DNA from 2 places in the Streptomyces sp. NBC_00386 genome. Region 1 is predicted to be linked to the other one. Evidence: riboswitches for the same ligand, from Rfam matches in the RefSeq annotation. Region 1 holds a riboswitch; the other holds the start of a gene.
What was found. Region 1 has a riboswitch for thiamine pyrophosphate ahead of OG780_RS38495 (purine-cytosine permease family protein). Riboswitches for the same ligand answer to the same signal wherever they lie in the genome.
Positions count from the first base shown of each region.

Region 2: it holds a riboswitch for thiamine pyrophosphate, as region 1 does, so the genes downstream of both, thiO (glycine oxidase ThiO) here and OG780_RS38495 (purine-cytosine permease family protein) in region 1, are expected to answer to the same signal.

Region 1 covers NZ_CP107950.1:8,803,924-8,819,692, reverse strand. The annotation lists gene OG780_RS38545 (LysR family transcriptional regulator) at 1-631, shown strand, start outside; gene OG780_RS38540 (mycothiol transferase) at 741-1,250, shown strand; gene OG780_RS38535 (adenosine deaminase) at 1,279-2,343, opposite strand; gene OG780_RS38530 (VOC family protein) at 2,429-2,821, opposite strand; gene OG780_RS38525 (phosphatase PAP2 family protein) at 3,279-3,983, shown strand; gene OG780_RS38520 (hypothetical protein) at 4,019-4,465, shown strand; gene OG780_RS38515 (hypothetical protein) at 4,480-4,974, opposite strand; gene OG780_RS38510 (hypothetical protein) at 5,186-5,788, opposite strand; gene OG780_RS38505 (phospholipase) at 5,937-7,304, opposite strand; gene OG780_RS38500 (alpha/beta fold hydrolase) at 7,436-8,269, opposite strand; TPP riboswitch at 8,621-8,715, shown strand; gene OG780_RS38495 (purine-cytosine permease family protein) at 8,707-10,107, shown strand; gene thiD (bifunctional hydroxymethylpyrimidine kinase/phosphomethylpyrimidine kinase) at 10,172-10,969, shown strand; gene gndA (NADP-dependent phosphogluconate dehydrogenase) at 11,411-12,853, shown strand; gene OG780_RS38480 (hypothetical protein) at 12,942-14,489, opposite strand; gene OG780_RS38475 (Rv1733c family protein) at 14,815-15,399, shown strand; gene OG780_RS38470 (cyclic nucleotide-binding domain-containing protein) at 15,749-15,769, shown strand, end outside.
Region 2 covers NZ_CP107950.1:6,843,194-6,858,962, reverse strand. The annotation lists gene OG780_RS30080 (class I SAM-dependent methyltransferase) at 1-424, opposite strand, end outside; gene OG780_RS30075 (SAV_6107 family HEPN domain-containing protein) at 612-1,196, opposite strand; gene OG780_RS30070 (ATP-binding cassette domain-containing protein) at 1,372-2,346, shown strand; gene OG780_RS30065 (YhgE/Pip domain-containing protein) at 2,333-4,417, shown strand; gene OG780_RS30060 (TetR/AcrR family transcriptional regulator) at 4,453-5,082, shown strand; gene OG780_RS30055 (DUF4126 domain-containing protein) at 5,481-6,119, shown strand; gene OG780_RS30050 (phytoene desaturase family protein) at 6,155-7,705, shown strand; gene OG780_RS30045 (SCO2102 family sporulation regulator) at 7,754-8,755, opposite strand; gene metF (methylenetetrahydrofolate reductase [NAD(P)H]) at 8,812-9,735, opposite strand; gene thiE (thiamine phosphate synthase) at 9,862-10,521, opposite strand; gene OG780_RS30030 (Rv2175c family DNA-binding protein) at 10,613-10,984, opposite strand; gene OG780_RS30025 (NAD(P)/FAD-dependent oxidoreductase) at 11,048-12,286, opposite strand; gene OG780_RS30020 (hypothetical protein) at 12,319-12,696, opposite strand; TPP riboswitch at 12,747-12,859, shown strand; gene thiO (glycine oxidase ThiO) at 12,857-14,023, shown strand; gene thiS (sulfur carrier protein ThiS) at 14,020-14,220, shown strand; gene OG780_RS30005 (thiazole synthase) at 14,225-15,019, shown strand; gene pknB (Stk1 family PASTA domain-containing Ser/Thr kinase) at 15,275-15,769, shown strand, end outside.

The sequences.
Region 1 (15,769 bases):
GCTGCGCGGCACTCTGTCCCTCGGCACCGAACAATGCATCGCCGGCGTGCACTGCGCCCGGCTGCTCGCCGCGTTCCGGCGGCGCCATCCGGACGTGGAGATCCGGCTGCGCCAGGCGGGTTCCGAGGCGCTGGCGGAGGAGGTCGCGGCGGGCCGTCTCGACCTGGCCTTCGCCGTGCGCACCCGTGCCGATGCCGAGCATCTGCGGTCGGTCCCGCTGGCCAGTGAGCCGATGACCGTGCTCTGCCACGCCGAGCACCCGCTCGCGACCGCCGCCGTCGTCACGCCCGAGGAACTGGGCGGGGAGGCCTTCGTCGACTTCCACCCCGACTGGGGTCCCCGGCGCACCACCGACGCGGCCTTCGCGGCAGCGGGTGTGCGACGGACGGTGGCCCTGGAGGTCAACGACGTCCACAGCCTCCTGGAGCTCGTCCACGAGGGCCTCGGCATAGCCGTCGTACCACGCCATTTCGGTCACAAGCCGGAGGCCCGCGATCTCACCGCGCTGCCTTTCAAGGGCGCCTCGGAGGGCTCATACGAGACGGTCGCGATGCTGCCTTTGGCGGAGGCCACGAGCCCGGCCGCGCGGGCCCTGATGACCCTGCTCGACGCCTCTCAGGAAGGTGCCTGAACCGTCCGGGACGCGCGGCGACGGCGGGGAGGCGGCGTGCCCGGCACCGTTTCAGGACACTCGGGCGGTTCCGGACGCAGGGACGGGCCCGATGGGCGATGGTGGTTCCATGCTTGCGAAGGACATCCTCATCGACGGATTCGGCCGCATCCGGGAAGAAGTCCGTGCCACTGTCGACGGGCTCGCGCCGGACGCCCTCAACACCCGCCCCGACGAGACCGCGAACTCGATCTCCTGGCTGGTCTGGCACCTCACCCGGGTCCAGGACGACCATGTCGCCGACGCGGCCGGGACGGAGCAGGTGTGGCTCACCGAGGACTGGGCGAAGCGTTTCGCGCTCGACCTGCCGCGCGGCGACACCGGGTACGGCCACACGTCCGGGAAGGTCGCCCGGGTCCGGGTGGAGTCGGGCGACCTGCTGCTCGGCTACTACGACGCCGTCCACGAACGGACCCTCGCCTACATCGGCGGGCTGGCCGCCCACGACTTCGAGCGCGTCGTGGACGAACGCTGGGACCCGCCGGTCACCCTGGGCGTACGCCTGATCAGCGTCCTGTCCGACGATCTCCAGCACGTCGGACAGGCCGCCTACGTACGCGGACTGGTTCAGCAGTCGTAACCGGGACGCACGACGTCCTCGGTCCGGTTCAGCAGTCGTAGCCGGGAAGCACGACGTCCTCGATGAGGGCCTTGCGCTCGTCGAACGGGATGAACGCGCTCTTGACCGCGTTCACGGTGACGGTGCGCAGATCCTCGATGCCCCAGCCCGCCTCCTCCACGAGCAGCGACATCTCCCGGGTCATCGTCGTCCCCGACACCAGACGGTTGTCGGTGTTGAGGGTGACGCGGAAGCCCAGGTCGCGCAGGGCGGTGATGGGGTGCTCGGCGATGGACTTCGCCGCGCCGGTCTGGAGGTTGGAGGTCGGGCACATCTCCAGGGCGATGCGGCGGTCGCGCACCCAGCCGGCGAGGCGGCCGAGCTTGCCGTCCACGATGTCCTCGGTGATGCGGACGCCGTGGCCGATACGCTGGGCGCCGCAGACCTGGAGCGCCTGGTGGATGCTGGGCAGACCGTGCGCCTCGCCGGCGTGGATGGTGAACGGGACGCTCTCGCGGCGCAGGTGCTCGAAGGCGGCCAGGTGGTCGGCGGGCGGGAAGCCGTCCTCGGCGCCCGCGATGTCGAAGCCGACGACTCCGGCGTCTCGGAACGCCACCGCGAGGTCGGCGATCTCGCGGGTCCGGTCGAACATCCGCATGCCGCACAGCAGGGTGCCGACGCGCACCGGGTTGCCCGCGGCGGCCGCCTTGGCCATACCGGCGGCGAGGCCCTCCTGCACGGCCTCGACGACCTCGGGCAGGGTCAGCCCGCCGTTGACCATGAGCTCGGGCGCGTACCGCACCTCGCCGTAGACGACACCGTCCTCGGCGAGGTCGAGGACGTACTCCTCGGCCGTGCGGAGCAGGCCCTCGCGCGACTGCATCACGGCGAGGGTGTGCTCGAACGTGGCTATGTAGCGGACCAGGTCGCCGGAGTTGGCGGCCTCGTAGTACCAGTCGGCCAGTTCCCGCGGGTCCGTGGTGGGCAGGGTGTGGCCGACGCTCTCCGCGAGCTCGACCAGGGTGGCCGGGCGGAGGCCGCCGTCGAGGTGGTCGTGCAGGACCACCTTGGGCAGGCGGCGGATCGTGTCGATGTCGATGCGGGGCGCGGTCATGTGCGGTGTTCCTCGGGAGGTCGTTCGGATCGGGAGGGTTCGGAAGAGTACGGGGCGTACGGGAGGGTGCGGAGGACCGGGCCGGTCAGCCCGCGGGCTGGAGCAGGTCCCAGCGGTTGCCGTACAGGTCCTGGAAGACGACGACCGAGCCGTACGGCTCGTGGCGCGGCTCCTCCAGGAAGGTCACGCCCGCGGCGCGCATCCTGGCGTGGTCGCGGGCGAAGTCGTCGGTGTACAGGAAGAAGCCGACACGTCCGCCGGTCTGGTCGCCGATCCGGCCGCGCTGCGCCTCGTCCTTGGCCCGGGCGAGCAGCAGCCCCGTTCCGCCGCCCTCCGCACCCGGCTCGACCACGACCCAGCGGGAGCCGTCGGGCCTCGGGGTGTCCTCGACGAGGCGGAAACCGAGGGCTTCGGTGTAGTGGCGGACGGCCTCGTCGTAGTCGTCGACGACGAGGGTGACCAGGGCGATGCGTCTCATCGGACCTCTCCAGGGTTATACGTAACACGCAGGGTACGTCATTCCCTGCCGGTCGCCGGGGTGGCTCCCGTCGCCGGTCACGCGGGATGGGAGGTCGGGCCGACGGCACCTTCCCCCACCAGATGACACGGCACCGCTCCCCCGCCCGGTGACACGGCGCCGATTTCTCTGCCGGGCGACACGGCACCGCTTCTCCGCCGCGTGACGCAACGCCGACACCCGCCGGGTCACGGGACGCCGACTTCCTCGGGCGATGGGACGCTGATCTTCGTGGAGCAACCCGGTGACAATCCCGGACGCCCATCGTCTACAGTTATGTAGACGAGACCGCGACGCAGCTGGGCGCGGGCGAGCAGTCCTGCCCCCGTGCGCGCGTCCCGTGGAAAGGGGCCACAGTCATGTCCGCCGCCCCGGGCGCCTCACCCGCGCACGAGGCCGACGCCACCCAGGCCCGGCCATGAAGCGACACGGCACCAGCGACATCGCCGCGTCGACCGCGCTGGGGAGCCTGGTGGCGTTCGTGCTGCTGGCCCTGGTCGTGACCGGTCACGACGGTGCACCCCTGTCCGGCGACTCCGAGCTGACCTCCTGGTCGCTCACGCACCGCCCGGACGTGGCGCTCGCCATGGCACGCGGCGTGACCTACACCGGCACCGGTGTCGTCCCGTACGCGCTGGTCGTCCTGGCCGGCCTGCTCCTCGGCCGGACGGCACGCCAGCGGGTCCGCGCCGTCGCCGCCTGTGTATGCGCCCTGGCCGCCGCACAGGCCCTGCGGTTCGCCGTGATGTCGCTGATCGCCCGTCCCCGGCCCCCCGTGGCGAACTGGGCCACCCATGCCTCGGGGTGGTCGTTCCCGTCCGGTCACACCACCACCTCCGCCGTCGCGGGCGGGCTGCTCGTCCTCGCGGTGCTCGCCCGCGCCCCGCAGTCCAGGAGAGCCCTCGTCCTGCTCATCGGCTGCTGGGCCGTGCTCGTCGGCCTGTCACGCGTCTACCTGGGCGTTCACTGGTTCTCCGACGTCGTGGGCGGCTGGCTGTTCGCCACCTGCTGGCTGAGCCTGCTCGTGTACGTCCTCGCGCGGTTCTTCCCCCACATCCGCTCCGCGGCAACGGCGCCCCCGCCCCCTCTCCGCGAAGACCCCACGGCGAACCACGGGCGGTAGGCTGCGGCCGTCGCTGAGATCACCCGAGGGACACCATGGAGCATTCGCTGTCGACCCGTAACCGTCTGGCCAACAGCGGCCTCGCGGTCGTCCCGGCGGTTGCCGCTACCGCGTACGCGGTTCAAGCCGACGGCGGGTTGCCACGGCTCGTGGCGGTTCTGGCCGTGCTCGGGTTCGCCGTACTGGCAGTCCGCGGATATCGGCTCGGCGTGACATACGACCACTCGCGGATCACGATTCGCGGCTACGCGCGCACGCGGGTCATCGACCGAGAACACATCAAGGCCGTCACGGACTTTCCGGCCGTGACGTGGACAGCCCGCAACGGGCGCGAGCGATGGACCCCTCTGACCGCTTTCATCACGAGCACGGGTGAATTCTCAGCGACCCGGATCCACAAGGAGCACGCCCTCACGAAGCTGCGGCAGTGGGTACGAGGCGGCGGCGACCGAGGGCGTGCGAAGACCGCCGTTCCTCGATGACATCGACAACGGCTTCAGTCGGCGAAGCAGCCGAAGTCCTCGTTGTCCCGATCCCCGTACGCCTTTCGTGATGCTTCCTCGCCTTCGTCGAAGATCACTCGCCCGGTGTCGAGTCGGCGGGGCTTGAAGGTGAGGAATCCCGAGACGAGATCGTCCGAGGTCATGTTGGCGCGCAGCGCGTACGTGGATGTGGGGTCCAGCGTGACGGACAGGGGGAGCCGCGTCGTGAAGCCTTGCGGGGAGCTCCCGAGGCGGATTCGATGCAACGGGATCCCGTGGGCAGCCTTGATGTGCCACAGCAGTTCACCCGGATCATCGACCGTGCCATCGTGATCCCACCGGTACAGGCCGACCTCGGTGATGCCGTCGTGCTTGGCGCCTGGGCACTCGCGCCAGCCGATCACCGGACCGGAACTCCCGCTCTCGACGAACAGCGGATTGAACTCCGCGCCGCAACCACTCAGCAGGAGTGCGAGAACCAGGACGCCTGTCGCTCTCCCCCACTTCACCCGGCGGAGTCTACGAGAGCGAGGGCGGGTCGGCACCGCTCTGCATCGTCTCGACCTGGCAACGGCGGACAACGGCTTCCGAGTTGGCGCGCGGGCTTCCGAACCGGGGCTGCGCTGTCGCCATGACCGGCCCATGAGGTCCCATCGGATCGATGCCGCGCACCGACCCCGGTGGGCTTCGGGCCGCGACGGCCGGCCGACGGGGCAGCCGTCACTCGGCGCCCGGCGGAAATCCGTAGATGCCGTCGTCCACGGGGACCCCGTCCGGGATGTCCAGGGGGAGGATTCCCCAGTTCCGGGCGATGGCCATGACGTGCTGTTCATCTGGCATGGCGGCATGCCAGTCGTCCCATTCGTCCTCGCTCCAGTTCTGTCGGCCTTCCTCCAGCCACCTTTCCCCGACGCCGAGTCGGCGCTCGATCTCGGTGGGCTCGCCGAGCCGCAGGGGCACATCACCGACGCAGCCGTGGTAGCAATAGGCCCGGACCAGTCGGCCGGCCTCCACTCTCGCCCAGGCGTGATAATCGCCGATGCGATCCGTGCTGAAGTACTGGAGGTCGCCGAGGCGTCGGCCGAGCGCTCCGAGCCAGTCCAGCATGGCCGGACCGTCGCCGTCGCGTCCGTTGTCGAGGTGGATCCGGCCGTGGGCCAGTGTCCACCCCTCCACGGGGGACGCCACGAAGACGCCCCGCTTGTACGCCGCTTCGGTCCCTGAGTCCCAGTCCATCGGCACTCGCCCGACCAACCCGAGCGCGTCGGCGACCGCCCGACTGCCGGCGCCGGGCACGGCGAGCCAGGATGTCTTGTAGCCCATACCCATGGTGATCCCCTCCCACGTCTTTGGGCGGATCCTGCCGCACCGCACTGACATACGCCGTCGGGCGCCCCCGTCACGCCCGGCGGGCCTCGCCTGGCCCCCTCCCCTCGGGGTGGCCTCGGCGAGGCTCGCGGGTCGCGTCCGGCTACGGATACACGTACGCGTTCAGCGTGTTCACCGCGGAGCCGGGATCGCCCAGGTCGTAGCGGTCGACCGCGAGGTAGTTGGGCTTCTTTCGGGCGGCCGGCTCGCAGAAGCGGCGGGCCCGGTCGGCGAGTTTGGTGTTGTCCGTCCCGGCGGTCCCGGAGATCGCGGCGTCACGGAAGTGGTTCATGACGAAGAGCGGGCGGAAGCCGTTCTCGGTACGGGTGAGCGGTACGTTCGTGCCCGCGTCGTACCAGCGGCTGTAGCAGGACCAGTCGGAGGAGCCGAGGCCCGAGCCCATGGACCAGTAGTTCTCGACGGTCCACTCGCGCTGGTACATGACGCCGAAGCTGTCCCGGGTCAGTCCTGCGGACTCGTCCGATGAACGGCTGTGGTCGGTGAAGATGAGCAGGCGGTGTCCCGTCGCGGTGAGATCCGCGAGCTTCGGCCAGCCGTGCTCACGCACGCCGGTCAGGTCGGGACGGTAGAGGACGTCGGACAGGCCGTTCACGCGGGCGAGTTCGGAGCGCAGGACGCCCGGATCGACGTAGTCCTCCAGGAACACGGTGACGACCTGGTCGGGGTGCTGTTTGAGGAAGTCGACCATGCGCTGGAGGTCGACCCAGAGCGCGACCGGCCTGCTGACGAGGGTGCAGCTGTTGTGACACAGGATCGCGCCGTCGGGGGTCTGGTGCAGATCGAGCATGAAGCCCCGTACGCCGTCGGCGAGTTGCTGATCGATACCGCGCTTCTGATTGGGTACGAGGTTGACGAAGGGCGGGGCGAATCCGCCGTCCACGCCGTTCGCGTAGGCGTTGTGCGCGGTGAGGAACGTGACCTGGTCCAGGGTGCGTTGGTCCTGCGGTGGCATCGGCCGGGTCGCGGGCGCGGCCGGGGTGAGGTACCAGGAGGCGAGAGCGCCCGGTGAGCCGATCGCCAGCTGGGCCGGGTAGTTGGAGCCCGAGGGCTTGTCGGTGACCGTCAAGTACCGGTCGGATCCCGGGGTTTTGAGTGTGTACTGGTCGGTTCCGCTCGGTGTCACCTCCCAGGCCGCGTCGGCGCTCGTACAGGCGACGGTCCGGGCCTGGTCGCCCGAGCGGCCCAGACAACTGCCCGCGCTGTCAGAGCTTTCGAGTACGGAGGCGGAACCGCTCTGGCGCAGGGTCCACTGCTGGCGGTCCTCGTTTCCCTTGGGGTTGTGCTGGACGACCGCGCCCGCGCTGTCGGCCGCGTTCAGTCCCGTGATGGCGCTCTGGACGAAGTAGGTGCCCGCGGCGGGGACTTCGGCGGCGCCGGCGGGCGCGGGGACGGCGAAAACGGAGCCCAGTACAGCGGTGGCGGCGAGCAGGGAGCGTCGGCTCGGTCTCATGGCACGTGATCCCTTCCTGTGGGGAGCATGAGCATGCCATGCAGCGGCACAGGGGCGGGCGGCGGCGGTACGGATCGCGTCAGTGGGCGTGGCCCCGGGCCGATGCCTTTCCGCGCATGCGCCGGGTGAGTTCAGCGGCCGTCGGCTCGCGTGCCGGGGTGCTCGATCCGCGTGACGAACGCGGCGATGTCGGCGACCACGCGTTCGGGCTGTTCCCAGTGGAGGCAGTGGCCGGTCTCCGGGTAGGCGAGGAAGTCCGCGCCGTGCACCGCGTCCAGGATGGTCTGCTGGTCCTCTCGGGACAGGAACTCGTCCTGTTCACCCCAGATGACGAGTGTGGGCACCAGGATGCCGGCGAGGGTCGCGCGGAGATCGGCGTCGAGGAGACCGCGGGCCGTGTCCTTCCAGACGTACGCGGGAAGCTTGAGATTCTCCTCCACCATGGTCTCGACGAACCCCCGGGCGATCGGGCGGGTCACCGTGTCGGCCAGGAAGTCCTCGACGAACGCGCGGGGCACGGGATCGGCCAGATCCTCCATGGCGCCGACCATTCCGGCCACCGCCGGTTTGTCCGCGAGGGTGCCGGGGACACCGAGCAGGACCAGGCCCGCGATGCGGTCGGGGTGGCTGCCGGCGACGATCCGGGCCGGTACGCCGCCGCTGGACGCCCCGACCAGGACGGCCCGGGGGATGTCGACCGCGTTGAGGAAATCCACCAGGTCGGCGGCGAAATCGTCCGGGGTGTAGCCCTCCGGGGGCCGACCGGCATCGCCGTGCCCGCGCTGCGTGGGCGCGTATCCGTGCAGGGACGCGGGAAGGCGCCTCAGGAGGGGTTCGAAGGACCACCAGGAGTCGGCCAGACCGTGCACGAAGACGACCGGCGTACCACTGGGGTAGCCGGCTTCGGCGTACGGGAGAGCGAGACCTTCCCGCACCTGCGCGGACTTCAGGGAGATCACGGTCACGGCACCCTGCCTCCTTCCGCCCGGCCACCGGGTCCGGGAACCCGGGAGCGGAGAGCGAGCGGCGATCACTTCCGACAGTACCGAGGGGCGGCACGCGCCGCGCTGCGAACGGGCCCGCTCGCGCTGTTCGAATGAACCGGAGCGTGCGCGGGCGGGCGACGGTCCGGGTGAGTGAGCCCATGAGGCGACGCTTCCGAAGGGGACCTGGGGTCACGGGCCCCGGAGGGCTCCCCGAACGGTCCGGCCCGTGTCCGGTGGTGACGCGGTCCGCCCGTACACAGGAGCTGAGCACGGGTTCTGCCCGGGGGACCCACTCCCGCTCGGTCCTCGGGAGCGGTTAGTGTGTCCGTCGTACCGGACACGGGGTGCCCCGTCCGAGGGCTGAGATCACACCCGTCGAACCTGAACCAGTTCATACTGGCGGAGGGATGTCTTCCATGCCATTGGCGCATGTTCCCGGCGGGCTGCCCGCCGACAGCCGGCCCGCCGTCTTCGACGGACGGATGCCCGCCGCACCCGGCGACCTGCGGGTGGAGGGGCACGGCATCGAGCCGGTTCCCGAGAGCAACCGGTACGGCGGGGCCGGGCGCCTGTTCACCGTGTGGTTCGCCCCGAACCTGACGATGACGGGCGTGTTCACCGGCACCATCGGGATCGCGCTGGGCCTGGACTTCGGCACCGCGCTCGCCGCGGTCGTCCTCGGAACCGTGATCGGTGCCCTGCCCACCGCCTACCTCAGCACCTGGGGCGGGCTCACCGGCACCGGCCAACTGCCGCTCGCACGGCTGGCTTTCGGCCGGGCAGTGGTGCTGCCCGGGATGCTCCAGTGGCTGTCCTCGGTCGCCTGGGACGCGTTGATCGGCCTGTTCGGCGGGGATGCGCTGGCGCGGCTGTGCGGCTGGCCGTTCTGGCTCGGCGTACTGGTCATGATGGCCGCTCAGGGGGCCCTCGGCGTCCTCGGCTACGAAGCCATCCACCGCCTGCAGATCGTCATGACGTTCGTGCTCGCCGTGGCCTTCGCGGTGATCGCCTGGCGGATGCTCGACGGGGTCCACCCCGCGACGACCGGATCCGCGGCGGGCGCCGACCGCGCCGGCGCGTTCGTGCTCACCAGCACCATCGCGCTGAGCCTCTCGCTGTCCTGGGCACCGTACGCCGGTGACTTCAGCCGCTATCTGCCGCGTTCGACGTCCCGGCCGCGGATGTTCTGGTGCACCCTGCTCGGGCTCGTCACGTCCTTCGTCGCCGTGCAGGTCCTCGGGCTGTGGGGCGCGTCGGTGCTGACCGACCAGACGGCGGCGGGCGTGGACTCGCTGCTGGGCGGTGGCGCCGCGGGAGCGTTCGGACTGCTGGCCGTGGCACTCGCCGCGGTGTGCAGCAACGCGATGAACGACTACAGCGGTTCGCTGGCCCTCCAGACCCTGGGTGTGCGGATGCCGCGCCCGCTGGCGGCCGCCCTGGCCGCCGCGCTCGGCTTCCCGCTGGTGCTGTGGATGCACGCCGCCGACACCACGGCCCGCTTCCAGAACGTGCTGTTGTTCGTGGGCTATTGGATCCCCGGGTTCGTCGCGATCGTCGTCGTCGACTGGATCGCCCGGGGGCGGGAGCGTGGGGACGCCCCGGTCGACGTCGCCGTCGAGATGTCCCGTCCGCGCTCCGGATGGCCGTCGCTGGTGGCCTTCGTCGCGGCGTTCGGCGCGGCGGTGCCGTTCATGGACACGGGCCTGTACGTCGGTCCGGTGGCCGACGCGCTGCACGGCGCCGATCTCTCGTACTACGTGGCGTTCCTCGTCGCCCTCGCCCTCTACGCCCCGCTGCGGCTGCGCCGCCGCGTCTGAGGCTGCCCGTCGCTCCGCCGGTCCAGGGCTTCGGGCCCACGGCCGTATCCGAGAGGAACACCTCATGACCGCCCCGCCCCGCGTCCTGACGATCGCCGGCTCCGATTCCGGCGGAGGCGCAGGAATCCAGGCCGACTTGAAGACCATGCTCGCGCTGGGCGCCCACGGGATGAGCGTGCTCACCGCTGTGACCGCGCAGAACTCCGTGGGTGTGCAGGGGGCTTGGGAGCTGCCCGAGGAGGCGGTACGCGCCCAGTACCGCAGCGTGGTCGACGACATCGGGGTCCAGGCCGTGAAGACGGGGATGCTCTCGTCACCCGGCCTCGTCACCACGGTCGCCGAGTTGCTGTCCGACGTGGACGCCCCGGTCGTCGTGGACCCGGTGAGCGTCTCCAAGCACGGGGACCGGCTGCTGGCCGACGACGCGCTGGACGCCGTACGGACCCGGTTGCTGCCGCGGGCGACCGTGGCCACCCCGAATCTCGACGAGGTCGCCCAGCTCACCGGGTTGAAGGTGGACGACGAGACGGGCATGCGCCGGGCCGCGGGGCTGCTGCTCGCGTTCGGTCCCCGTTGGGTGCTCGTGAAGGGGGGCCATCTGCCGGGCCAGGCCGTCGACTTGCTCACCGACGGAACAGCCGAGCACTGGCTGCGTGCGCCCCGCCACGACAACCGGCACACGCACGGTACGGGGTGCACGCTCGCCTCGGCCATCGCGGTGGGCCTGGCCGAGGGCCTTTCGGTGCCGGAGGCGGTACGACGGGCCAAGGCGTACGTGACGGCCGCGATCGAGGCCGGTTTCGCGCTCGGTGCCGGTATCGGACCGGTGGACCACGGGTGGCGGCTGCGCCGCAACGACTGACCCCGCCCGGCGTTCGCCTGGCGTTCGGGCACGGCCGACCCCGCCCGGCGGACGCCCGCCGTTCCGGTACGACCGATCCCGCCCGGCGTTCGCCCGCCGTTCCGGCACCACGGAATCCCGCCCGGGCCGCCGCCCGCGATCCCGGCACGGCTGCCCGATTCCCCGGTCGGCGACCCTCGTTCGGGCACGGCCCGCCCTTCCGTCGGCCACCGCCCGCCCGGGGCCCGCACCCCGGCCGGCCGACGGCTCCGTACCTCGGCGCGAGGCTCCCGGACGTCCGGGTCCGTCCGGCGCCCGGAGGCCCGTCCCACGGTCCGGCACACCTCCTGCCTCGGACGGTGAACACCTCGGCCCCTCCCGGCGTACTGATCGGCACAGCGACAGTCGTCTGCTCGCCCGTCAGGTACGCGGACAGGCAGATCCGGATCCAAGGAGCACACCATGAAGGCGACCGCGCAGATCGGCGTCACAGGGCTCGCGGTGATGGGCCGCAACCTGGCCCGCAACTTCGCCCGGAACGGCTACACCGTCGCCGTCCACAACCGCACCCCCGCGCGCACCAAGGCACTGGTGGAGGAGTTCGGGCACGAGGGCTCCTTCGTCGCGGCCGAGTCGGCCGAGGACTTCGTGGCGGCGCTGGAACGCCCCCGACGTCTCATGATCATGGTGCAGGCGGGTGCCGCCACCGACGCCGTCATCGAGGAATTCGCCCCGCTGCTCGAAGACGGCGACATGATCATCGACGGGGGCAACGCCCACTTCAGCGACACCCGTCGTCGTGAGCAGTCGCTGCGCGAACGCGGCATCCACTTCGTCGGCGCGGGTGTGTCCGGCGGCGAGGAGGGCGCCCTCAACGGGCCGAGCATCATGCCGGGCGGCTCCCCCGAGTCGTACGCCTCGCTGGGCCCGATGTTCGAGTCGATCAGTGCCAAGGTGGACGGCGAGCCGTGTGCCACGCACATCGGCACCGACGGCGCCGGACACTTCGTCAAGATGGTGCACAACGGCATCGAGTACGCCGACATGCAGCTCATCGGCGAGGCCTACGACCTGCTCCGGCGCGTCGGCGGCTACACGCCGCAGCAGATCGCGGAGATCTTCCGGCGCTGGAACAAGGGCCGCCTCGACTCGTACCTCATCGAGATCACCGCCGAGGTCCTCGCGCACACGGACGCCGCCACCGGCGAGCCGTTCGTCGACGTCGTGGTGGACGCCGCGGGGCAGAAGGGCACCGGCCGCTGGACCGTGCAGACCGCCCTGGACCTCGGCTCCCCGGTCACCGCCATCGCACAGGCGACCTTCGCCCGTGCCGCCTCCAGCCAGGACGGACTGCGCTCCGCCTACCGCGGCCTGCCCGGCGGCACCCACTGGGACCTGTCGGGAACCGAGGCCGAGCGCTTCACCAGCCAGGTGGAACACGCCCTGTACGCCTCGAAGCTGATCGCCTACGACCAGGGCTGGAAGATGATCCTGGACGCGGCGGCCGAGTACGGCTGGGACATCGACCTCGGTGAGGTGGCGAAGATCTGGCGCGGCGGCTGCATCATCCGCGCGGCGTTCCTCGACCGTATCCGCGCCGCGTACGCCGTCGATCCGGGCCTGGTCAGCCTGCTGTCGGACGCGGGGTTCGCCACCGAGATCAAGGACGCCCAGGTCCCGTGGCGCGAGGTCGTCTCCACGGCAACCCGCAGAGGCGTTCCGGTGCCCGCGTTCTCCGCGGCGCTGTCCTACTACGACACGCTGCGCGCCGACCGGCTGCCGGCCGCCCTGACGCAGGGCCAGCGCGACTTCTTCGGTGCCCACACCTACCGGCGCACCGACCGCCAGGGCAGCTTCCACACGCTGTGGGGCGAGGCGTCCCGCAGCGAGACCGAGGTCCTGTGACGCCTGTCGGTCGATGAGCGAGCGAGGGGCGGGCCGTACCTCCGTGGTGACGGAGGTACGGCCCGCCCCTCGCTGACGGCCGGGCGTCTCAACCAGCGTTCGTGAAGGGCTCGTCGATCCCCGTCACGAGGCGTGTCATCACCGCGGGCGGCAGCGACGGGTTGCCGGCCGCCGCTTCCGCCACCTGCCGGTCGGGGTCGGAGAGCAGTTCCACGATCACCCGCGGCGGGAGTGCCGGGTGAGCGGCGGCCACGGGTCTCGCCCGGTCGTCCGCGAGGCAGGAGAGCAGGACCGGGGCGGTCGCGTTCGGGTGCCGGGCGATCTCCCGGAACACCTTCTGCCCGGGTGGGGCCTGCCTGGCCAGGTGTTCCAACAGTGCCGCGCTCGCTCCAGGGTTGACCGCCACCTTGGCGTGGACCCGGGATCCGTGCCGGTCGACCATGGCCAGCAACCGGTCTTCGGTGAGGCCAGGGTGCGGCGCGACGGACTTGACCACCTTCGCATCGGGGTCGCTTGCCAGCGCGTCACGTATCTGCGGCGGCAGATCACGGCGTCGGGCCGCCAGCATGCGTGCCGCCGGGTCCGGCGACCGGGCCAGCTCCTTGACCTCGGCGGGAGTCGCGGCGGCGATCCGGGGGAGCAGGGTGGCGCCGACCTTGGCGGTGCGGGCCAGTTCGGTGAGCACGTCGAGCGGGACACGAGGATGCTGTGCGAGGCCCCGGCGCACCTGGACGCACGGGTCCCCCGCAAGTACGCGGATCACGTCCTCGCCGGTCGCGGGGTTCTCGGCGAGGTCGGCGCGGACACCGGGAACGGGGTCCGCGGCAAGTCGTGCGCACACCTGCGGGGACAGGTCCGAACGGGCCGCGAGTGTCCAGCGCAACATCATCGAGGGATGGTCCGCGAAGCGGACGACCGCTTCGGCGGGTGTCGCGGGGTTGCGGAGTGCGGCGACCTGTATGTCGTGGACCGTGGACTCGTGGGAGCCGTCGCAGGAGGCCCCCGGCAGCAGATCGCAGTCCGGCCGGGAGCACTCCGGATCGTGGGTGAAGGGGGTCGCCTCGCGGTCGCAGACCCGGCAGTGTCTCGCGGGAGGCAGTCCCTCGCCGGTGACGAGCGCGGCCAGTACGTGCGCGGGTGTCGCCTCGTTGGCCGCCACGGCGCGGCGCACCTCGGCATGCGGATGCTTCGCGAGCCCGGCGGCCGTTTCCGGTGCGGTCCAGAGGGCGAGCTCCGCGACGACGTCCGGATCCGGGTCCGGGTCCGCGGCGAGCGTCTCCACCACGTCGGCGGGGAGGCCGGGGCAGGCGGCCAGCTTCTCCCGGCGCTCCGCCACCGGGTCCGCCGCGAACAGGCGCGCCCACTCCGGGCTGCCGGATCCCTCGTCGAGCAGGGCGAGGGCAGTGTCCGGCCGCGCCACGGGATCGACCTCGGCGGCTGTCAGCCTGCCTTCACGGGCGAGCCGTACGCCGCTCCGCCCGTCGCGCGCGAAGAGGGCGACCGCCTGCGCGTGGCTGAGGTCCTCCCGGCCCGCGATGTCGATGGCGAGGTCGGCGTCCGCGACCGCGATCAGCCGGTCGACCAGTTCGGACGGCAGGGCCGGGTTGGCGGCGAGACCGCTCAGGACATGGTTCACAGGGGGCATCCTGCCCCGGGCGCGGAGGATCGGCCCGGGATTTTTCCGGCGCGGAGGTCACCGGACGGAAGGTCCCCGGTGCCGGCCCACGCGGTGCGCACGCCTCGCTCGGTGCCCCGCCGTTCATCGGCGCCCAAGGTGGAAATTTCCTTGTCAACGGCGCCTTCAGTACACGAGTCGATCTCGCGATACCCGCCCTGACCGGGGCAGATGCTTCGCGCAGGGGCCGCCTGGTCCCCGCCGCGGGACCGACCTGACTCTGCCACCGCTCGCGCGCGCCGCGATCCCCTTGCACTGTTGGGGTGTAACGAGGAGGTGCGGTGCCATGCGCGGAGCACAGGGTGCGAGGCAGTGGTGCTGGCGCTGGCGGAGGAATCCGCTGCGTCGCCGTGACGACGTCTTCGAGGCGTGGATCGTGCTGATCGTCTGGACGGTGATGGTGCTGGGCGGCACCCTCGCCGGCCTGGTGACCGCCCACGCCGCCGACGAGTCCTTCACGCGGCTGCGCCACGACCGGCACGCCATCCCGGCCATACTGGTCAGCGGCACGGAAAGGGCGGTACCCGCCGGAGAGGGCTCGTCCTTCGACCATGTCCGGGCGACGGTCCGCTGGACGACGCCGGACGGGTCGCCACACATCGGCAGCGCCCTGGTGGAATCCGGGCACAAGGCCGGATCGCACGTGGTGATCTGGACGGATCCGCAGGGCCGGCCCACCACGGCACCGCCCACCACGAGCGCCGCGGCCACCGAGTCCACCCTGCTGGGCGTCGCCGCCGCCGTGGCCCTGGGCGGCCTGGTCTTCGGCGTGGGCGGCCTCGTCCGGTGGCGGCTCGACCAGCGGCGCTATCGCCGGTGGGAGCGCGAGTGGGAACGGCTCGGACCGCAGTGGGGGCACAAGACGCCCTGACCCAGGTGCGTCCATCCCCCACGGTCGGGGCCACTGGTCCCCGGCAGGAGTCAACCGGCCTAAGCCGTAAGGGAATTCTGCGGTACGGGACTTCTGCGGTGCGGGACTTCACGCCTCCCGGACGGTGTTGCCGTCCGGGAGGCGTTCGGCGGCGACGGGGTCCGGGACGGTCAAGGCGTGGATGGCGCGCGGCACGGCACCGCGGAGACGGCAGTCTCCTTCCGTGGAAGCCTTCGGCCCGGGCCGGTGCCATGCGGCCCGTGAAGGGGGCCGGACGGCCCATGGCGGCGGGCGGACCGCGGGCGGAGATTGGAGGCGGAAGGGTCGGGCGCCAGGAAGAGGCAGGATCATGAGCACTTCCACCACATCC
Region 2 (15,769 bases), 2.0 Mb from region 1:
CCGCGGCGAGGAGGCTGAGCACGCCCTCGGGGCGCAGCGCGTCCACGACGTTGCGGACACCCTCGGCCGGGTCGTCCACGTATTCGAGGACGCCGTGGCACAGCACGGCGTCGTAGCGGCCTCGTTCGACCACGTCGAAGAGGCCGTGGGCGTCGCCCTGGACACCCTGCACGCGGTCGGCGACGCCGGCCTCGGCGGCACGCCGCTCCAGCGCGAACAGCGCGTTCGGGCTGGGGTCGACGACGGTGACACGGTGGCCGAGGCGGGCGACGGGCACGGCGAAGTTGCCACTGCCGCCGCCCGTGTCGAGCACGTCGAGCGACTCCCGCCCTGCGGCCTTGACCTGACGGTCCAGGGCGTCCTTGAGGACCTCCCAGACCACGGCGGTACGGAGAGAAGCGCGGGGGCGCATCGGGTCCGACACGGCAGTTGACTCCTCGGCGCGGCACCGCCTGTTGAACGGCGGAGCGATCTTCGGGCCTCCCGGTGGGGAGGCATCAGGCGCCTCCACCCTATTGCCTCCGCCACCGTGACCGGCCCTCCGTCTCACGCGCGCCGGATCGCGCGGGGCGTGCGCGCCGGATCGCCCGCCCGTCCGGGGTTCGCTCCCGTCAACCCGCGTCCGGAACCTCCCTGTCCACGCCGTCCGCCCTGTCCCGGTTCCGGCTCTGGTCCCGGTCTCCGTCCTGGCGCGGCTGGGGCAGCACGGGCTGCAACGCCAGCATCCGCTCGACCAGGCGCAGGAACATGGCGACGTCGCGTATGAGGTCGTCGGCGTCACGGGTCGTGGCCGCCCCCTGGATGCCGGCCTCCGCGCGGGCACGGCGGGTGGCCCCGGAGGCGAACAGCGCGCTCCACTCGGTCAGTTCGGGAGCGATCTCCGGGAGGACTTCCCAGGCGCTGCGGATTCGGGCCCTGCGCCGCGACGAGGGCTCCGGACGGGCACGCGCGGCGAGGACGGCGGCGGCGGTGCGCAGCGCGGCCAAGTGGGCCGTCGCGTAACGCTCGTTGGAGGTCTCCAGTGCCGTCGCCTCGTCAAGTCCGGCGCGGGCCTGGGAGAGCAGGTCGAGGGCGGCGGGCGGGGCCGTGGCCCGGCGGAGCACGGGGTGGACGTCGCCCGCCGGTCCGGTGGTCAGTGAGGGGGCAGGGCCGGTGGCGCGGCGCCGACGGGCGGCGGCTGCGGAAGTGTTGGCCATGACGAACCTCCTGTCGTCGTGTGACGGCACTGTGGCCGTATGTGCCCATCGTGCGGTATGCCACTGACAATCCGTTCTGACCTGCACTTTTGCTTCGATCGAAAGTTCGGGTTAGTTTTTGCACTGACCAGTCAGTTCAAAAGTAGTTCGATGTGTTCCAGAGGATGGGGGAGCTGTGGACGGTCCGCACGGACTGCGTGTCACGGCCGAGGACTTCGGACTCGAAGGACCCCGCGGGTGGGCTTTCCGCGGGGTCCGTCTCGACGCGGAACCCGGATCGCTCATCGCGATCGAGGGGCCGTCGGGATCCGGCCGCACCTGCCTGTTGCTCGCCCTCACGGGCCGGATGAAGGCCACCGAGGGGACGGCGGCCGTGGGTTCGGCGAGGCTGCCGAAGCAACTGGCCGCGGTGCGCCGGACCAGCGCGCTCGCGCACGTGCCCGGTGTCACGGACCTCGACCCCGCGCTGACCGTCGGGGAGCACCTGCGGGAACGGGCCCTGCTCCAGCGGCGGTTCGGGGGTTCGCTGCGCGCCCTGCTGCGGCCTCGCGGTGAGCGGGCGGGAGAGGCCTCGTCGCGGATCGGCGCCGCACTGGCCTCCGCCGGGCTCGACCCGGACACCCTTCCCAAGGGACCGAGGACCGCGGTCCGTGATCTGGAACGGGTCGAGACGCTGCGGCTGTCCCTCGCGCTGGCCCTGATCGGCCGCCCACGGCTGCTCGGCGTCGACGACACCGACCTCAAGCTCTCGGACGCCGAACGGTCCGAGGTCTGGGCCCTGTTGACGTCTCTCACCGAGTCCGGCACGACGGTCGTGGCGGTGTGCAGCAAGGCTCCCGAGGGCGCCGTCGTCGTCTCCACCGCACCGGCCACCACGGCGAGGACCGCCGACGGAGAGGCCCCCGACACCGTCCCACCCGCCACACCCGCCGAGCCCGTCAAGCCGTCCGAAGACGGCGCCGGTACCGCCGACACGACCGCCGCCGCGAACAAAGACGCGGACGTAGACCCGGACCCGGTCGCTGACGCGGACCCGGTCGCAGACAAAGACGCAGACACCGCCGCCACCACCACCGCCGCCGACAGCGACAGCGACAGCGACAGCGACAGCGGGAACCGCGACAGGAAGACGGCCGATGCGCTCGCCTGAACTGGCCCTTCTCGAACTCCGCCGCTTCGGCCGGGGCAAGCTCCCGCGCGCCGCCCTGGTCGCGCTCCTGCTGCTGCCCCTGCTCTACGGCGCCCTCTATCTGTGGTCGTTCTGGGACCCGTACGGCCGTCTCGACCGCATCCCCGTGGCGCTGGTGAACGCCGACGAGGGAGCGACGGCCGACGGCCGCAGGGTCACCGTCGGGGACACCATCACCAAGGGGCTGCGCGACAGCGACACCTTCGAGTGGCACGAGGTGAGCCCGGCCGAGGCCCGCCGGGGCGTGGAGGACGGCACGTACTACCTGTCGCTGACCATGCCGGGCGACTTCAGCAGGAGGATCGCGTCCAGCTCCGGGACCTCTCCCGAGACGAGCGCGCTCCAGGTGCGGACCAACGACGCGAACAACTACATCGTCGGGCAGATCTCCCGCACGGTGTTCAGCGAGGTACGGACGGCCGCCTCCACGAAGGCCTCGCGTTCGTTCCTCGACAAGATCTTCATCTCGTTCTCGGACATCCACGGGAAGACCGTGCAGGCGGCCGACGGCGCCGACCGGCTCAACAGCGGCATCGGCAGGGCCAAGAAGGGCTCCAAGGATCTCGCCGACGGTCTGGAGGAGGCCAAGAAGGGCAGCGGAAAGCTCTCCGGGGGTCTCAGGAAGCTCACCACGGGCGCGGGCGACCTGGAGGACGGTTCGCGGCAGGTCGCGGACGGCACCCGGGCGCTGGCCGGCAAGGTCGACGGAGTCGCGGACAAGGTGGGCCCCTTCCTGGAGGACAACGAGAAGTCGATCGGCGACACCGCCCGGCTGGTCGCCGACTCCGCCGCGGGGATCCGCCACAACCTCGGCACCCTGGTGAAGACCGCTCCGGCCGCGGCCAAGGGCGCGCGCACCGCTTCCGACGCGCTGAACGCCGTCCACCGCTCGCGGTGCGAGACCCTGCCGGTCCCCGACCCGGCGTGTCCCGAGCTGACGAAGGCGGCGGAGGCCGCCGCGGACGTCGTCGAGGTCGCCGACGACGTGAACGCCCTGATCGGCGACCAGGACGGCGACCTCGTCGAACTGGACAAGAACCTGGCGACGCTGGAGAAGCAGGCGCGCGCCCTCGCCGATCGCTCGCCGCATCTCGCCGAGGACCTCGACGACGCCGTCTCCAAGATCGACAAGCTGAACGAGGGTGCCGCCGCGGTCGCCAGGGGCTCGAAGCGGCTGCACTCCGGTCTCGGCACCGCCAGGACCGGTGCGGCCACCCTCGACAAGGGCGTCGGCCGGCTGAAGACCGGTGCGGGCGACCTCGACGGCGGCCTGTACAAGCTCGTCGGCGGCTCCGGGAAGCTGGCGGGCGGCCTGCACGACGGCGCCGAGCGGATCCCCGACTACGACAAGCCCGACCGCGACCTGCGGACCGAGGTCATGGCCGACCCGGTGCGAATGGCCTCCAGAGACCTGCACAAGGCGCCCAACTACGGCACCGGTTTCGCCCCCTACTTCATCCCGCTGTCCCTGTGGGTCGGCGCGATGGTGGCGTACATGCTGATCCAGCCGCTGAACCGGCGCGCGCTCGCGGCGGGCGCCTCGGCGTGGCGCATCGCGCTGGCGGGCTGGCTGCCGGTCGTCGTCGTCGGCATCCTTCAGACGGCCGCCCTGATGGCGGTGCTGCACTGGGCGATCGGACTCCAGATGGTCCGTGCGGCGGGAACGGTCGGCTTCCTGTTCCTGGTGACGGCCTGCTTCGCGGCGATCGTGCAGTGGCTGAACGCCCGCTTCGGAGCCGCGGGCCGGATCCTCGTCCTGGCCTTCCTGATGCTCCAGCTGACGTCGGCGGGCGGCACGTACCCCGTCCAGACCAGTCCGGGCTTCTTCAACGCGATCCACCCCTTCCTGCCGATGAGTTACATCGTCGAGGCCCTCCGCAGGCTCATCACCGGCGGCGGCCTGGAGCCGGTACGGACCGCGTGCGCCGTCCTGACGGCCTTCACGGTGGGCGCGCTCGCGCTCACCGCCCTGACGGCGCGCCGCAGGCAGGTCTGGACCCTCGACCGGCTGCACCCGGAGCTGAGCCTGTGACCACGCGCGCGGGTGCTCCTGTGACAATCGGAGCCATGGAAAGCAGCAGCACCACGGCGGGCGGCGGCAGCCGTCGCGAGGCGACCCGGCAGAAGCTCTACGAGGCGGCCGTCACCCTGATCGCCGAACAGGGCTTCTCCGCCACCACGGTGGACGAGATCGCCGAGCGGGCCGGGGTCGCGAAGGGCACGGTCTACTACAACTTCGCGAGCAAATCGGTCCTCTTCGAAGAGCTGCTGCGCCATGGCGTCGGGCTCCTCACCGCCTCGCTGCGGGAGGCGGCGGAGAAGACCGACCGGGACGGCGGCAGCAAGGTCGACGCACTGGACGCGATGATCCGGGCCGGGCTCGAATTCATCAACCGCTATCCGGCGTTCACCCAGCTCTACGTGGCGGAGCTCTGGCGTACCAACCGGGCCTGGCAGTCCACCCTGATGGTGGTGCGGCAGCAGGCGGTGGCGGTCGTCGAGGGCGTTCTGCGCGACGCGGTGACGGGCGGGGAACTCAGCGACGAGATCGACATTCCGCTGACCGCGGCGGCGCTGGTCGGGATGGTCCTCGTGGCCGCCCTGGACTGGCAGGCCTTCCAGCCGGAGCGCTCCCTGGACGACGTGCACGCGGCACTGTCCCGGCTGCTCCAGGGGCGGGTGAGCGGCCACCGCTGACACCGGGCGCGGCTCTCCGCCGGCCGCGCCGCCTCACGCCGTGCGCACGAAAGCGCCGGTCCGGTCGGCCGCTTCCCCCGCGGGCCGTCCGTACCGACGCTTTCGTCGTGCTCCCCCGTGTCCCCCCGTTGGGACCCCGTTCGGTCGTCCCCCGGGTTCCCCCGTGTCTCGCTCCCGCCGAGCGGGCCGGCGGAAGGAGCGGACAAGGGCGCGAGGTCCGTTCCGCCGCCCCGTGTCGGCGGTGCCGGAGCCGCGCCCCTTTCCGTGTCTCCACTCTCTCGTTCGCGCAGGTCGGACCCATCCGTGCGCCTACTCATCTCACCCAGTAGGTACGGATACTCAGACATACGTGCTCAACCCCAGGACACCCCCGTCGCTCCCTGGTTACGATCCCCTCCGTGTCCGTACTCCCCCTGGTCTTCACCAGCGGCTGGGCCAGCGGCGTCAACGCGTACGCGGTCGTGCTGCTCCTCGGCCTCTTCGGCGCCACCGGGCTGAGCGACGACGTCCCGGAGGCCCTGCAACGCCCTGAGATCCTGGTCACAGTCGGCGTTCTCTTCCTCTGCGAGGCGGTCGCCGACAAGATCCCGTACGTCGACTCGGTGTGGGACTCCGTGCACACCGTGATCCGGCCGGCGACGGGTGCCTGGGTCGGGGCGCTGCTCGCCGGGCAGAGCGGCTCGGTCTCGGATCTGACGGCGGCCCTGCTCGGCGGTTCGACGGCGCTCGCGAGCCACACGGTCAAGGCCGGGACACGGATGGCGGTCAACACCTCGCCGGAACCCTTCAGCAACATCGCCGTGAGCACCGTCGAGGATCTCGGGGTCGCGGGCGTCGTCACGCTGGCGGTCTTCCATCCCTGGGCCGCGGCGGTCGTGGCCGGTGCCCTGCTCTTCACCGGGCTCGCGGCGCTCTGCTTCCTTCTCTCGCGCGTCAGACGGTTCCTGCGCCGCCGGGCGCGGCGCCGGGAGGAGCGGCGGACGGCCGCGGCGGTGGGGCGGCGGCCCGGCGGGGCGCCGTACGCGGACCGTGACTGACGGGACTGTCGGTGGCGGCGGATAAAGTCGCCGCCATGGGACGGATTGCGGTGATCGGCGCCGGGATGGGCGCGATGGCGGCCGCCGCCCGGCTGGCCGTCGCGGGCCACCGGGTGGTGGTGTACGAGCGGACGGAGACGTACGGCGGTGCGGTGCGCCGCTTCGAGCGGGACGGGTTCGTGTTCGACACGGGCCCGGGGCTGCTGCCGGTGCCCGCGGTCTATCGCGACCTGTTCGTCAAGACCGGGAAGCGGCCGCTGGAGGAGTGCGTCGAGCTGGTGCAGGTCGACCCGTCGGCCGGCCATGTCTTCGCCGACGGCACCCGGGTGTCCCTGCCGAACGCCTCGCGCGCGGGTGTGCTCACCGCGCTGGACGAAGCGCTCGGCGACGGTGCGGGCGCGCGGTGGGGCGAGTTCCTGGTGCGGGCCCGGGAGGCGTGGGACCGCTCGCGCCGGCCGCTCCTGGAGGAGCCGCTGTGGCCCAACTGGACGGTGCTGGCCGAACGCGAGCCCTATCCCTCGGTGCCGCACAAGAAGCTGCTGCGCACCCGCCGGGCCGGGACCCTCGCCGAGGTCGCCGCCTGGGAGCTGCGCGACCCGCGCCTGACGGCCCTCCTGGAGAGCCACGCTCTGGCGTACGGGCTGGACCCGCGCGCCACCCCGGCGAGCGCCGCCGTGCTGCCGTACATGGACCACGCCTTCGGCAGCTGGTACGTGCGCGGCGGCATCCGGGAGCTGGCACGCGCCGTGTACGAGCGGTGCCTGGAGCGCAGGGTCGAGTTCCGTTTCGGGACCCCCGTCGGACGGATCGTCGAGAAGGACGGCCGGGCCGTCGGTGTGGAGCTCTCCCGGGACGGCTCCGCCGCTTCCGGTGCCGGGAGCGGCCCGGACTCCTCCGGATCCGGGGAAGACACGTTCGAGCAGGCCGACTTCGTGGTCGCGGGCGTGGCACCCGGCGCCCTGGACGGCCTCGTCGCCGGAGCGGCGCTCCGCAGCGGTGACGAGGTGCCGCCGCGGGCCGGCACGTCCAGCAGACTGACGCTGCTGCTCGCGCTGCGTGGCGGACGGCCCGCCGGGACGGCGCACCGGACGGTGGTCCACTCGGCCGACCGCGAGGGTGAGCTGGACCGGCTCTTCGGGGAACGTCCGGGCGTACCCGCGGCGCCGACCGTCGTGGTGGCACGTCCTGACGACCCGGCGCTCGTCCCGGACGCGGCGCACGAGGCCGTCACGCTGACCGTCACGGTCCCGTCCGGCGCTCAGGTGTCAGGGCAGGACGTGGAGCGGGTTCTCGACGCCGCCGAGCGGGCCCTGCCCGGTCTGCGGGACCGGCTCCTGTGGCACGAGGTCCGCACCCCGGCCGACATCGCGGAGGCGACCGGCGTGGAGGGCGGCGCGGTTCCCGCCCCGGCGCTCGCCGCGGCGGACGGCCGGCTGCTGCACCCGTCGAACACCACGCGGATACCGGGGCTGTTCGCGGCCGGGGGCTGGGCACACCCCGGCGGCGGTCTGCCGCACGCCGGCATGTCGGGCGCTCTGGTGGCCGGACTGATCGTGGAAGGGCCGGAGTTCCAGGGCTCGCAGTGAACGTGCCGGCGGGCAGCGGTGCGGGAGGCCGTCGCCGCGGCCTGCCGGTCAGTAGCGGTACTGCTCGTCGTACCCGGCGCTGCCGTTGCCCTGGTACGGGTACTGCTGCTGCTCGGGCGGGACTTCGCCGCCGTACTCGTCGGTGCGCTGCTGCGGCACCCAGACTCCCTCGGCCGGGGTCTCGCCGCCGTACGTGCCGGTGGCGTACTGGTCCTGGCCGTAGTTCTGCTGCTGTGCGTACTGCTGGTCGCCGCCGTTGTAGGCGGTCTGGTCGTACGTGGCGCCCGTGTATGTCTGCTGGCCGGTGTACGGGTCCGTGTAGGTGGCGTACTGCTGCTGGCCGTTGCCGTAGCCGTACTGCTGCTGCTGGTCGTAGCCCGTGTAGCCGTCGTACGCGTAGGCCTGCTGGTCCTGGCCCGTGGCGTAGGCCTGCTGGTTCTGGCCCGTCGAGTAGGCCTGCTGGTCCTGGGACTGGGACGCGCCGGCGTAGGACTGGTCGGTGGCGGCGGCGTACGCGCCGGAGTCGTAGACACCGTAGGAGCCGGTGTCCTCGGGCAGCGGCTGCGGCTCGTAGACCGAGGTCGACTCGGCGGCCGTGGGCTCGGCCTGCTCCGGGGGCGCGAACCGGTCGGACGGGGCGGGCGTGAAGACGTCGTCCTCGTCGGCGTACTGGTCCTCGCGCCGGTAGGCGGCCACCTCGACCTCTTCGAGGTCGGAGTTCTCCTCCGACGGCTCCGCCTCGTCCGGCTCGCCGCGGCGGCGCTTGCTGAGCTTGCCGGGCTTGTCCTCCACGCCGGGGCCCTTGATGGCCCAGCCCTGCGCGAAGCCCTGGCGGAACGACAGCGTCACGTAGGTCTGGCCGACCGTGAAGGCGGCCGCGCCCAGACCGATGACCACGACCGAGTGCATGAGCACGCCGAGGACCACACCGAGGAAGCCGACGAAGGCGAGCAGCCGGAAGCGCAGCCGCGCCTTGTACTGCAGCAGCACCTCGCCGAGCAGCCACAGCGCGACAATGCCGAATGCCAGATAGAGGACCGTCAAGCCCATGTACGCCCCTCTCCCAGTGGCCGCTACGCAGTGTGTCGTACGTGGGTGCGACCGGTCTAGGCCTGCTGTGGGTGATGCAGGCCCAGGTTCTCGTAGATTTCCAGCGTCGCCGTGGAGTTGTTGAGCGTGATGAAGTGCAGCCCGGGGACTCCCTCGGTCAGCAGCCTCGCACAGAACTCCGTCGCGAACTCGATCCCAATGGAGCGTACAGCCGCCGGATCGTCTTTGACTGTGAGGATCCGCTCTTTCAGGGCGTCCGGGAACGAAGCATTCGAGAGTTTGGGCAGCCGTTCCAACATCTTCACACTTGTCACGGGCATGACTTCGGGGATGACCGGCGTCGCGCAACCCGCCGCGTCCACGCGGTCACGCAGACGGAGGTAGGACTCCGGCTGGAAGAACATCTGCGTGATCGCGTAGTCGGCGCCGGCACGGCACTTGTCGACGAAGTGGGAGACGTCCAGGTCCCACTCCGTGGACCGGGGATGCATCTCGGGGAAGGCCGCGACCCCGACGCAGAAGTCGCCGGATTCCTTGATGAGGCGCACCAGTTCGGCCGCGTAGGCCAGACCCTTGGGGTGGGGTACCCACTCGCCCATGGGGTCGCCGGGCGGGTCGCCGCGCACGGCGAGCATGTTGCGGATGCCCGCGTCCGCGTACTGCCCGATGATGTTGCGCAGTTCCGCGATGGAGTGGTTGACCGCGGTGAGGTGCGCGACCGGGGTGAGGGTCGTGTCGAGGACGATCTGCTCGGTCTCCTTGACCGTGCCGGCCCGCGTGGAGCCGCCGGCCCCGTAGGTCACGGAGACGAAGTCGGGAGCCACGGCCTCGACCCGCCGCAGGGCGTTCCACAGGTTCCGCTCGCCCTTGGGGGTCTTCGGCGCCGAGAACTCGAAGGAAAAGGTCTGTTTGCCGGTCGCGAGCATGTCGCGCACGGTGCGTGCGCGATCAGTCCTGGTGGAAGCAGATCCGAGGGCCATACCCGCAGGTTAGCCAGAGGGCGTCGGTCACCCAACCGAACCGCTGCTTTTTGTCTGATCTGTCGAGTTCTTGTCCACCCCTCGGACAGCGGCCCGCCGGGACTCTCCACGCGGGCGGCTGGCGGCCTACGCCGTGCGCAGCCGCTTCGCGAATTCCGCCGCCGCCGCGCCCGGGTCGTCCGCCTCGGTGATCGCCCGTACGACGACGACGCGGCGGGCGCCCGCTTCGAGCACCTCGTCCAGCCGGTCGAGGTCGATGCCGCCGATCGCGAACCAGGGACGGCCGGTGCCGAGGGCCGCCGTGCTGCGGACCAGGTCGAGGCCGGGTGCGTGCCGGCCGGGCTTGGTGGGGGTGGGCCAGCAGGGGCCGGTGCAGAAGTAGTCCACGCCCTCCTGGACGGCGGCTGCGCCGGCCTCGGAGGCGGAGTGCGTGGAACGGCCGATGAGCACCTCGTCGCCGAGGATCGCGCGGGCCGCGGGAACCGGGAGGTCCCCCTGGCCCAGGTGCAGGACGTCGGCGCGGGCGGCGTGGGCCACGTCCGCCCGGTCGTTGACCGCGAGGAGCTTGCCGTGCCGGGCGCAGGCGTCCGCGAAGACCTGGAGGTGCTCCAGTTCCTCCCCCGCCTCCATGCCCTTGTCGCGCAGCTGCACGATGTCGACGCCGCCCGCCAGGACCGCGTCGAGGAACTCGGCGAGGTCCCCCTGACGTCTGCGGGCGTCCGTGCACAGATAGACGCGGGCGTCGGCGAGCAGGCCCCGTGGGGTCGTGGCGGCGTTCTCGGGCATGCGTGGATCCCCCGTTGGTCGGTGCGCGGGGAGTGCGGCGGCCGGGATGGTCCCGCCGCCGCGCTCCCCGTGCCGGACGGTCGCGTTCAGGTCAGACGGCGAGCGCCTGGGCGCGGCGCTTCACCTCCGTGCCGCGATTCTCGCTCAGAGCCTGCGCGGGGGTGCCGGGCAGGCTCGGGTCGGGGGTGAAGAGCCACTCCAGGGCCTCTTCGTCGGAGTAGCCGTCGTCCCTCAGGAGCGTCAGGGTGCCGGCCAGGCCCTTGACGACCTTCTGTTCGTCCGCGTCGATGAAATCGGCGGGGACGTGCAGCGCACGGTTCTCACCACGGCGTACGGCGATCAGCTGGCCGTCCTTGACCAGCTGCCGGACGCGCGTCACCTCGACGCCGAACTGTTCGGCGATGTCGGGGAGGGTGAGCCAGGCGGGGACGAGAGCATCGATCTTTGCGTCAATCTCGGTCACGGGACAAGCGTGCCATCCCGGACCGACAGTCGGAAGCCGAGGGCGTCCGACCCGGGTGAAGGATCAGGCCGTGGCGCCCTTCAGCGGCCTCGAAGCGTCCGCGAGCAGTCCCGGATCCATGGTGGCGCCCGCCTCGATCAGCCTGCGGCCCTGGGCGAGATCCCTCGGGCGGCCCACCGCCAGGAGGGCGACGAGCCGTGTCTCGCGCAGCCAGCAGACCGACCAGGAGGCTCCCGAGGGGTCGCCGCGCCAGACCAGGGTGTCGGCGGACGTGTGGTGGCCGGCGTACTGGACGAAGCGGCCGAACTGCTCGGACCAGAAGTACGGCACGGGGTCGTAGGCGGCGGGCGTCTGTCCGACGATGTTCAGGGCGACCGTGCGCGGGCCCTGGAGGGCGTTGTCCCAGTGGTGGACGAGGAGGCGTTCCTCGTAGCGTCCGGACGGGAAGGAGGCGCAGTCGCCGACCGCGTAGACGTCCGGCAGGGAGGTGCGCAGGTGGTCGTCGGCGACGATCTCGCGGTGGGCGCCGAGTTCGATGCCCGAGCCGGCGATCCAGGCCGTGGCGGGCCGCGCGCCGATCCCGACCACGACGGCGTCCGCGGGCACCCGGGAGCCGTCGTCCAGGACGACCGCCCCGGGCTCGACGCGCTCCACGCGCGCGCTGGTGCGCAGCGCGGCCCCGCTGTCCGCGTACCAGGCGGCCATCGGGGCGGCCACCTCGGCGGGCAGCGCCTCGGCGAGCGGCCGGTCGGCGGCCTCGACGACCGTGACCGCGCAGCCCGCCTCGCGCGCCGCCGTGGCGAACTCGGCGCCGATCCAGCCCGCTCCGACCACCACGATGTCGTGCTGCCGGGTGAGAACGGGACGCAGCCGGTCGGCGTCGTCCAGGGTGCGCAGCAGATGCACGCCGGGCACGCCTTCGGCGCCGGGGAGCCGGATCGGTTCGGCGCCGGTGGCGACGACCAGGACGTCGTAGGGGACGGGCCCCGCGTCCGTGTCCAGTTCGTGGTCGTCGGGGCGCACACCGAGCGCCTCGCTGCCCAGTCTGAGGTCGATGTCCAGGGCCTCGAAGTCGATGTCGAAGGCGGAGCCCTCGGCTTTGCCGAGCAGGACGGCCTTGGACAGCGGCGGCCGGTCGTACGGCTGATGCGGCTCCGCGCCGATCAGCGTGACGGTGCCCGTGAAGCCCTGTTCGCGCAGGGCGACCGCGGTCTGTACCCCGGCCATGCCCGCGCCCGCCACGACGACCCGTCGGGCCGCGGACCTCTGCGGCTGGGACTGTGCCTGCGTCTGATCGCTCACCTGATCACCATAGACACGTGACGATTCGTCAGTCAGCGGACGTGCTCGGTGACCTGTTCCACACGGCCGGTCTCGCGCGGTTCCTCCACCACGCTCGTCCCGGCTCCCGGCTGCGACTCCCACGTCCAGCTCTCCTCCAGCCGCAGGCGCCCGTCGGGCAGTTCCACGACGAGCGACACGCAGTGACCGGACGCGGTGGTCCCGTCGCGCCTGAGCTGTACGTACCGGAAGTCGAGGCGGTCGCCCTCGCGGGTGCCGACGAGGTGTCCGCGGACGACGTCGCCGCCCGCGTAGTCGGCCCAGACCACGCCGTCCCGCTCGTGGTACGCGAACCGGGTGCCGGTGCCCACCTGGCCCGGGGCCTGGTCGGCGACGGGGGCGAGCACGAGGCCGTCGAGCGGTCGCGCCATGGCGGAGGCTCCCTTACTGAGACGGAGGGGGCGGGCTAGGGTGGCCAACGTAAAGCACTCGCGGGAGCCCGGACGCACCGGGCTGAGAGGGAGGCTGGGCGGCCTCCGACCGTACGAACCTGATCCGGGTCATGCCGGCGAAGGGAGGGGCTGGACGCCCATGCCGTCTGCACGTTCGTCGGACGTCCTCGTCGTCGGGGGCGGAATCATCGGTCTGGTGACGGCCTGGCGGGCCGCGCGGCGCGGGTTCACGACCGCGCTCGTGGACCCCGAGCCGGGCGGCGGGGCCGCGCAGGTAGCGGCCGGGATGCTGGCCGCCGTCACCGAGCTGCACTTCGGCGAGGAGACCCTGCTGGGCCTCAACCTCGCCTCGGCGCGCCGCTATCCGGACTTCGCCGCCGAGCTCACCGAGGCCTCCGGTCAGGACCTCGGCTACCGCCGGAGCGGCACGCTGGCCGTCGCGCTGGACGCCGACGACCGCGCCCATCTGCGGGAACTGCACGCGCTGCAGGTCCGGTCGGGGCTGGAGTCGGAGTGGCTGAGCGGCCGTGAGTGCCGCCGCCTGGAGCCGATGCTCGCGCCCGGCGTGCGCGGGGGTCTGCGGGTCGACGGCGACCATCAGATCGACCCGCGGCGCCTCGCGGCGGCCCTGGTCACGGCCTGCGAGCGGGCCGGGGTGGTCATGCACCGGACCTGGGCGGAGCGTCTGACCGTCGTACAAGAACGGGCCACCGGGGTCGTCACCGCGGACGGCACCGGGCTCGGCGCGGGTCAGGTGGTGCTCGCCGGGGGCAGCCTCAGCGGCCGCCTGGCGGGCGTCCCCGACGACGTCGTGCCGCCGGTGCGCCCCGTCAAGGGGCAGGTGCTGCGGCTGACCGTGCCGGGGCGGTACGCGCCCTTCCTCCATCGCACCGTGCGGGCCGTGGTGCGCGGCAGCCACGTCTACCTGGTGCCGCGCGAGAACGGCGAGCTCGTGGTGGGCGCGACCAGCGAGGAGCTGGGCTGGGACACCACCGTGACGGCGGGCGGCGTGTACGAGCTGCTGCGCGACGCCCACGAGCTGGTCCCCGGGATCACCGAGCTGCCGCTCACCGAGACCCGCGCGGGGCTGCGCCCCTGCTCGCCCGACAACGCGCCGCTGCTCGGCCCGAGCGCGCTGGACGGGCTGCTGCTGGCCACCGGGCACCACCGCAACGGTGTGCTCCTGACGCCCGTGACCGGAGACGTGATGGCCCACGTCCTGACCACCGGCGAACTCCCCGCCGAAGCCCGCCCCTTCACCCCCCTGCGCTTCGGCGCCACGGCCCGCACGGAGCTGCACGTATGAACATCGTCGTCAACGGGGAGCGGCGGCGGATCGCCGCGGGAACCGCTCTCGACACGCTCGTCGCGACCCTCACCCCGTCATCGTCCGGGGTGGCCGCCGCCCTGAACGAAACCGTCGTCCCGCGCGCGCAGTGGCCCTCCACCCCGCTCACCGAGGGCGACCGCGTCGAGGTCCTCACCGCCGTCCAAGGAGGCTGAACCCATGGCAGACGACCCCTTCGTCCTCGGCGGTACGACCTATGCGTCCCGGCTGATCATGGGGACGGGCGGCGCGCCCAGCCTCGACGTGCTGGAGCGCTCCCTGGTGGCGTCCGGCACGGAGCTGACGACGGTCGCGATGCGGCGCGTGGACGCGTCGGTGCACGGCTCGGTCCTGTCGGTGCTCGGCCGGCTGAACATCCGTGTCCTGCCGAACACGGCCGGCTGCTACACCGCGGGCGAGGCCGTGCTGACGGCTCGTCTGGCGCGTGAGGCGCTGGGCACCGATCTGGTCAAGCTGGAGGTCATCGCCGACGAGCGGACCCTGCTGCCCGATCCGATCGAGCTGCTCGACGCGGCGGAGACGCTGGTCGACGACGGCTTCACCGTGCTGCCTTACACGAACGACGACCCGGTGCTGGCGCGGAAGCTGGAGGACGTCGGCTGTGCGGCGATCATGCCGCTCGGCTCGCCCATCGGGTCCGGGCTCGGCATCCGCAACCCGCACAACTTCGAGCTGATCGTCGAGCACGCGCGCGTGCCGGTGATCCTGGACGCGGGAGCGGGCACGGCGTCGGACGCCGCGCTCGCGATGGAGCTGGGGTGCGCGGGGGTGATGCTGGCCTCGGCGGTGACGCGGGCTCAGGAGCCCGTCCTGATGGCGGAGGCCATGCGGCACGCGGTGGAGGCGGGGCGTCTGGCGCGGCGGGCAGGGCGTATCCCCCGGAGGCACTTCGCCACGGCGTCCTCTCCCGTGGAGGGCATGGCGGCTCTGGACCCCGAACGCCCGGCGTTCTGACCGAGGTCCGCCGGTCGTCGGTCTCCGCGCCGGTTTCCATGTCGGCTTCTGCATCGGCTTCCATGTCGATTTCCGGCCGGGCGGGTGTGCGGGTTGTCGCGTTGTGGCCTTGCGGTGACAGACAGGCGATGATCGGACATCTGGACGACGAACAGACATTCGTACATGCGATGCGCGTCACAGGTCGGCTGCAGTCGGGCCCCTGTATCGGCCGAACGGGACCTCGTGACAGTGGCGGCTCGTAGACTCACCTGCGTGGATACGACCCTTCAGGACCCGCTTGTCGGACACGTGCTCGACGGCCGCTATCGCGTCGACGCACGGATCGCGGTCGGCGGGATGGCCACGGTCTACAGGGCCTTGGACACCCGTCTGGACCGCGTGCTCGCGCTCAAGGTGATGCACCCGACGCTGGCCGCGGACGTCTCGTTCGTCGAGCGCTTCATCCGTGAGGCCAAGTCGGTGGCACGGCTGGCGCACCCCAATGTGGTGCAGGTCTTCGACCAGGGGACGGACGGGTCGTACGTCTATCTGGCCATGGAGTACATCGCCGGGTGCACCCTGCGCGACGTGCTGCGCGAGCGCGGCGCCCTCCAGCCCCGGGCCGCGCTCGACATCCTGGAGCCGGTGCTCGCCGCGCTCGGCGCGGCCCACCGCGCCGGGTTCGTGCACCGCGACATGAAGCCGGAGAACGTCCTGATCGGGGACGACGGGCGGGTCAAGGTCGCGGACTTCGGTCTCGTCCGCGCC